DNA from 3 places in the Candidatus Thiodiazotropha sp. AKAK3 genome. Region 1 is predicted to be linked to each of the others. Evidence: predicted binding sites of a transcription regulator. Region 1 holds the regulator's gene; each other region holds the start of a gene.
The links. Region 1 encodes FNR, which switches genes on or off when oxygen is low (the NO sensors DNR and NnrR bind a similar motif). Its sites were predicted from a motif close to TTGATNTANATCAA; they were not measured.

Region 1 (2,273 bases):
AACAATCATTTGAGAGGAAGAAAGCATGACTAAATTTGCTAAAGTTCTGAGCATCGCGGCACTCGTAGCTGTGTCTACCAGTGCATCTGCCTGGTGGGGCAACGGCCCATGGGGCGGCAACCGTGGTTATAACAACGACGGCTACGGTGACGGCTATGGTGATGGCTCTGGTGATTTCAGCTTTGGCATGAGCGGCAACGCCCGTGGTTCTGGCTATGGTCGTGGTAATAACTACTACCGTGGCTACAACAATGGCTATGGTCCTTATGGCTACGGCGCTCCTTATGGCTACGGCGGCGCTCCTTATGGCGCACCATATGGTGGTGCTCCTTATGGCTATCCAGCACCTCCTGCAGCTGCACCCGCTCCTGCTCCGGCTCAATAATCAGGCCGATCAATAGCAGAAAAGCCGGCCTTCAGGCCGGTTTTTTTATTCGGCGACAGACTAAAAATCAATGATCCAAAGTAATAAAAACAGTAAAACCACTTGATCCACATCAAGAATTTCTGGAAAAATAGCTCGAATTGCCAGCCCACCAACAATTAAACATGGACGAAATAGGGTAGATTGGGAGACATTAAGCTGTATCAGCCTGGCATATGCGCCTGGTAAAGCAGCTTTTAATGTTTTTATTTGGCAAAACCGCCTCTGAGCAAAGCTAAATTCAGGGTGAGAGAGGACAATTCAAGGGTAAGAAATGCCTTAAACACTAACTGGGTGCACAATACATTGCCTATATAGCACCTGCCATGCTGGAGCGATTACTTGACTAGTAGAAAAGTCGTATCATTTGAAAACATCAAGGTCGCCTGTAAAAACTGCAGCCTTGCCACCCTATGTCTCCCCATGGGGCTGACTCCGGACGATGTCGAACGCCTCGATGGCATCATCAAGCGAGGCCGCCCCTACCATCGAGGAGATCATCTCTACCGCGGGGCAGACAAGTTTCATAGCTTACGGGTTATAACAAGCGGTTCGGTCAAGACCTACAGCCCAAATGAGGATGGTGGAGAACAGGTATTGGGATTTCATCTTCCCGGCGAACTTATTGGCCTGGATGCAATCCAGGACGATAGCCACACCTGCTCAGCCATCGCCCTTGAGACTACAGCGGTATGTGAAATCCCATTCTCCCAGCTGGAATCTCTGAGCTGCATAATGCCCAGTCTGCAACACCAGATGTATCGCCTGCTCAGTCGGGAGATAGGTCAGGAGACGGAAATGTTGACGCTACTGGGTAAAAAGAGTGCCGAGGAGCGCTTAGCAACCTTCCTACTCAGCTTCTCAGAACGATTCAAACAACGGGGTTTTTCTGCCAGCGACTTCTTTCTCAGTATGTCACGCCATGAAATCGGTAACTACCTCGGTTTAGCAGTCGAGACCGTGAGTAGACTCTTTACCAGGTTTCAGGATGAAAACCTGCTTCGAGTAGAGCGGAAACATGTACAGTTACTCGACATACCGAGGTTGTATGACATCGTGCAAGGCTGCGATAGCGCCAAGTCCACACAATCCAGAGGTTAAATCCAGACTTAAGGGCACAAGCAATTATTAGAGACGCCCTTAACTGTTAAGCCAAACGCACCTTTCGCCCATCTCCTCAAGTTGACGCTCATGGGCTTCAATCTCTTCAGCGCCGGCAACAACCACTTTGAGAGGGGGACGGCCGGCTGACAGTCGGCGGATATTATCAACCGATTGCTCATCACCATCCTGCTGCCCAAGATCGTCATCCAAAACCAGCGCCGTCTGTCCACCGGTCATCATCAAATAGACATCGGCGAGTATTTCAGCATCCAGTAACGCCCCATGCAGCTCACGATGGGAGTTATCGATATCATAGCGTCTGCATAATGCATCAAGGCTGTTTCTCTGCCCTGGATGCATCTTCTTTGCCATGATCAGCGTATCGGTAACAGCACACAGTGCATCGATGCGCTGCGGGTTTTCCATCAACCTCAATTCATGATCAAGGAATCCGACATCGAATGGTGCATTGTGGATAATCAATTCAGCACCACGCACATATTCGATGAAGTCAGTCACCACATCACAGAATTTCGGCTTGTCGGCGAGAAACTCATTGGTGATACCATGCACCTCAATGGCCCCCGCATCGATCTCTCGATCTGGTTGCAGAAACTGATGGAAGTTATTACCTGTCAATCTTCGGTCAACCAGCTCAACACAGCCGATCTCTATAATTCTATGTCCCTGCTCTGGCTCCAGACCGGTGGTTTCTGTGTCGAGTACAATCTGGCGCATCATGACA
Region 2 (2,273 bases), on a different contig from region 1:
TTTGCTCAGCTGAACCAAATAGACCGTTGCCCCGTTTTAATAGTTCGCGCAGGTCGAGTTGCAGGCGGCAGCACATCGATCTGACCATATTCGGGCTAAGTTCCGAATTAAGAAAATTCTGGAAATAGGGTAGTCCATATTTCGCGGTCATCTTAAACAGTCTTGTGGCGTTTTCACTCTCCCAGGGAAAGTCCGGTGTGATGTTGTAGGTTGGAATCGGAAAAGTGAATACTCTGCCTTTGGCGTCCCCTGTTGTCATTACTTCGATATAGGCGCGATTGATGAGATCCATTTCAGCCTGCAGTTCGCCATAACAGAAGGGCATTTCGATGCCACCGATCAGTGGAACCTGCTGACGCAGATCCTCCGGGCAGACCCAGTCAAAGGTGAGGTTGGTGAAGGGTGTTTGGGTGCCCCAGCGAGAGGGTACATTGAGGTTATATATCAGTTCCTGAATTGCCTGTTTTACCTGGCTGTAGTCGAGTTGATCCTTTCTTACAAAAGGGGCCATATAGGTATCAAATGAACTGAATGCCTGAGCACCGGCCCACTCATTTTGTAAGGTGCCGAGAAAGTTAACAATCTGGCCTATGGCGCTGGAGATATGTTTTGGGGGGGAGGACTCAACCTTTCCTGGTACACCATTCAGTCCCTCATGCAATAAGGCCCGCAGGGACCATCCTGCACAATACCCAGCCAGCATATCCAGGTCATGGATATGCAGTGCCCCTTCTCGATGGGCTTCACCGATCTCCGGTGGGTAGACATGGTTGAGCCAATAGTTGGCAATCATCTTACCGGAGGCATTTAATATCAGTCCGCCCAAGGAGTAGCCTTGGTTGGCATTGGCTGTGACTCGCCAGTCCGATCGCTGTAGATACTCATTCACCGAGTCCGCGACATCCAGTAGCGTACGGCGATCCTGACGCAGCTTTTTGTGCTGCTCCCGATAGACAATATAAGCTCGGGCGGTTTGCAGATGGTTGGCGCTGATCAACACCTGTTCAACCACATCCTGGATGCGTTCAATACTGGGGGTTCTCTCCCGATACCCGGTGTGGGTGAGCACTTTGATTACATGAGCGGTAAGCAGCTCTGCCTCGTCATTGTCGAACTCCCCACTGGCCTCACCGGCCATGAGGATGGCGTTGTGGATCTTGAGCGGATCGAAATCAGCCTTACTGCCATCACGTTTGAAAATCCTGGTGGGCGTAGATAGTGGCTGTCGAGACAGGGTGGCTGACATCTTGGGTTCTCCTCCCATTGTTATTGATTTAACTCAACATATTGTTAGTAACAACTAATTGAAGCACTATATGTTGTGTTTTCAAGGGTAAGAGTTGACTTGGATCAACTGTCGGAGAAATTGAGCTGCGAATAGTCTATTCGAAGAGAATGGGTGCGGCCTTGCCGCACCAGTCAGTCTGTTTGTCTCGAGCAGATGGGTGGCTAAAGTGGAGTTGGATGGTACGGCAGGGTTTCACCCAACTTACTATAATCCGTCGGCGACGAAGGGGTTGGTCTGGCGCTCTTCGCCAAATGTGGAATCTGGTCCATGGCCTGGTATGAATCGCACATCATCCCCCAGAGGCCACAACCGCTCTTTTATAGAGCGCAGTAGGGTGTTGTGGTCGCCCCGTGGAAAATCTGTTCTGCCTATAGAGCCCTTGAAAAGTACGTCACCCACCTGAGCCAGCCGGCTGTCGCGGTGAAAAAAGATGACATGGCCGGGTGTATGGCCTGGGCAGTGGATCACCTCCAGTCTCTCATCACCGATTGTTACCTCATCGCCCTGTTCCAGCCATTTGTCCGGGGTACAATTCCTGGCATCCCCAAAGCCGAACATACTGGCTTGTTGCTGCATATTTTCGAGCCAGAAGGCATCTTCCTGATTGGGGCCGATGATTGGTACCTCTAGTCTTTCAGCCAGCTCCACTGCGCCACCGGCATGGTCAAGGTGTCCATGGGTGAGCAGGATCATTTCAGGTTTCAGCTCGAGATCGTTAAGTTGCTCAATGATCAGCTCACTATCCCCGCCTGGATCGATGATCGCAGCAGATCGCGTGTTTTCGCACCAGAATATTGTGCAGTTTTGTTGGAAAGGGGTTACGGGGATTACTTTATAGTGCATTAGCTGATTTTGCTCAGAAGTGTTTCAAGTTGAGATGCGTTTTTGGCGCCCAGGAGAATATCGTCGATGAAGCCATCTTTTACCAGAATTAATGTTGGTGTAGCACGTACTTTATACGCTCTCGCCGCTTCTGGATCACGCT
Region 3 (2,273 bases), on a different contig from region 1:
CGACAAATCTCCGCTGAACCACTTCCCGTTATGCAGCGGACCCTGACCCAGGTCAGGGATTTACTCGATAAAAAAACGAGCGTCAACCACTCCCGGCTCGCTGAAGTTATCTCCCGTGACCCGGGGTTCAGTTTGTATGTCCTGCAGCAGTTGAGTAATCCATCCAATCAGCCGAAGGAAGCAATCACCAGAATTTCATTGGCTATTCCAATGCTGGGAATGGCACTGATTGAAAAAGCCAGCAAAATCCTCCCCTGCCTGGAAGATAAGCTGAAAGGCCCACCGAGAAGAGGACTCATCGACTGTTACAGCCGAGCTGTCCATGCCGCCTGTTATGCGCGAGGCCTGTCAGAGTTCCGAAACCAATCTGATGGCGATACACTTTATACAGCTGCTCTGCTGCATGATATCGGTGAAATGGCCATCTGGTCTGACGCACCGGACACCATGATCAGGATTCAGAAAAAAATTGAGGCCGGTGATGATCGAGAGAGTGTTGCTCAGGCTGAATTGGGCTTTACCTTTGAAACACTCAACATCAAATTAAGTGAACGCTGGCAACTGCCTGACCTAATCAGGGATGCACAAGGCAGCGCCAACAGCTTTCAACCTAAACCACTCACGGTAATGCTGGCTTCTACCCTGGCGCGGGAAACCACTCTGGGCTGGAGTAGTAAGAAAACAGTGGCGGATTTAGAGCTGTTGGCTGAATTTCTTGAAATTCCCCAGGAACAGGCCATCTCCAGACTGCATAAACTTGCAGCAGAGACAGCTCGAACTCTTCAGGCGCTACCCCTGCCACTGCCTGCCTTTTTCATCATCTGCGGTGATGAGAAACCGGTCAAGAAAACCCAGCCTGAGACCGCTAAAGCGGCACCAGCGAAAAAGGTAGCCAGCGAGAAGAGACCCACCCCCGTACCCCCCAAGGCCGCTAATCCACCGCCGCCAAAAAAGAGTAATCCTCTACAAGATATGCTCAGTAGTGCGCTTGAGCAGATGCATCAGGATCTGGGTTTGAGTCGTACAATGTTTGCCATGCTCAGCCCCGACCGAAAGATGCTCAGGTCACGCCTTGTCATCGAGTCAGAGCAACAACTCTCCCTGAAAGACTTCGCGCTAGACTTTAAAAACCCAAGTTTATTCAAAATATTACTTAATAAACCTCAAGCAATATCTCTCAATAAGGGTAATGCTGAAAAATATCTGGCCATGATTCCTCCAGAGGCAAAAGAGCAGATCAACACGAGTGGATTTATCTCGATGTCGATCTTTATTCGCAACAAGCCGGTGGGGTTATTTTATGCTGACAACGGCTTGAGTGGCCCTGGTGTAACACGGCAACAGTTCGAGAATTTCAAGGCGATATGTCAGAAGGTAATGAAAACTATGAGCACACCATAGAAGAATCACTATTATCGCTGAATAATTCACGCTTTTAGAACTCATCAAATGTTTTGACCAAAGTCATTGCTTCCACCATTTCAAACGCTAGGATACCCTCTCCTAGTCAATGCCCATGGGGAAACCGTGCCACAGCAGATCAGCTATCAAATTGAAAAAAACCTCTATCTCAGCATTACCGACCGCTGCACGCTGGAATGTGCCTTTTGTCCAAAAACACTAGGGGATATGACGGTAAAAGGGTATGACCTAACTCTGGATCACCGCCCTACAGCCGAAGAGGTTATCGCCTCAATCGATGATCCTTCGAAGTATGATGAAATTGTCTTTTGCGGTTATGGTGAACCTACGCTCAGGCTCAACGTATTGCTGGAAGTGGCCCGCCACATTAAAAAGCATGGTGGTCGGGTTCGTGTGAATACAGATGGCTTATGCAATCTGGTGCACAAGCACGACACGTTACCAGAGCTGGCTGAGTGCGTTGACGCCCTATCGATTTCCCTGAATGCCCAGAATAGCGAGATTTACGATCAGCACTGTCGACCCAATCTGCCGGGCTCCTACCAGGCGATGATGGCTTTTCTCAGTCGGGCGCCTGACTATATATCCGATGTGACAGCAACAGCAATTGATGGCCTGGAAGGTGTCGATATTGAATCCTGTGAAGGAATCGCCAGACAGTTAAAGGTTAAATTCCGCCGTCGCGAACTCGATGTCGTGGGTTAAGCCCGATGACCACTCTGGCCGATCATGTTCCAACTTTTGGGCAATACTTGCTCAAGAAATATGGCGAGCGTGTACATAAAATAGCTTTAGACACAGCCTTCACCTGCCCCAACAGAGATGGTAGCAAAGGTCGCGGAGGCTGCACC

Region 2: the regulator FNR is predicted to act here: its motif matches at 1,341-1,354, upstream of AC4IE7_RS16795 (ribonucleoside triphosphate reductase).
Region 3: the regulator FNR is predicted to act here: its motif matches at 1,455-1,468, upstream of AC4IE7_RS19245 (TatD family nuclease-associated radical SAM protein).

Annotation. Positions count from the first base shown of each region.
Region 1 is NZ_JBSYOQ010000077.1:209,834-212,106, forward strand. Features, by position in the region: gene AC4IE7_RS21235 (sulfur globule family protein) at 26-385, shown strand; gene fnr (fumarate/nitrate reduction transcriptional regulator Fnr) at 767-1,525, shown strand; gene dnaQ (DNA polymerase III subunit epsilon) at 1,565-2,266, opposite strand; gene rnhA (ribonuclease HI) at 2,266-2,273, opposite strand, start outside.
Region 2 is NZ_JBSYOQ010000065.1:28,347-30,619, reverse strand. Features, by position in the region: gene AC4IE7_RS16795 (ribonucleoside triphosphate reductase) at 1-1,246, opposite strand, end outside; gene AC4IE7_RS16790 (MBL fold metallo-hydrolase) at 1,493-2,131, opposite strand; gene AC4IE7_RS16785 (thioredoxin family protein) at 2,131-2,273, opposite strand, start outside.
Region 3 is NZ_JBSYOQ010000071.1:144,198-146,470, reverse strand. Features, by position in the region: gene AC4IE7_RS19250 (HDOD domain-containing protein) at 1-1,401, shown strand, start outside; gene AC4IE7_RS19245 (TatD family nuclease-associated radical SAM protein) at 1,528-2,127, shown strand; gene mnmL (tRNA modification radical SAM protein MnmL/YtqA) at 2,133-2,273, shown strand, end outside.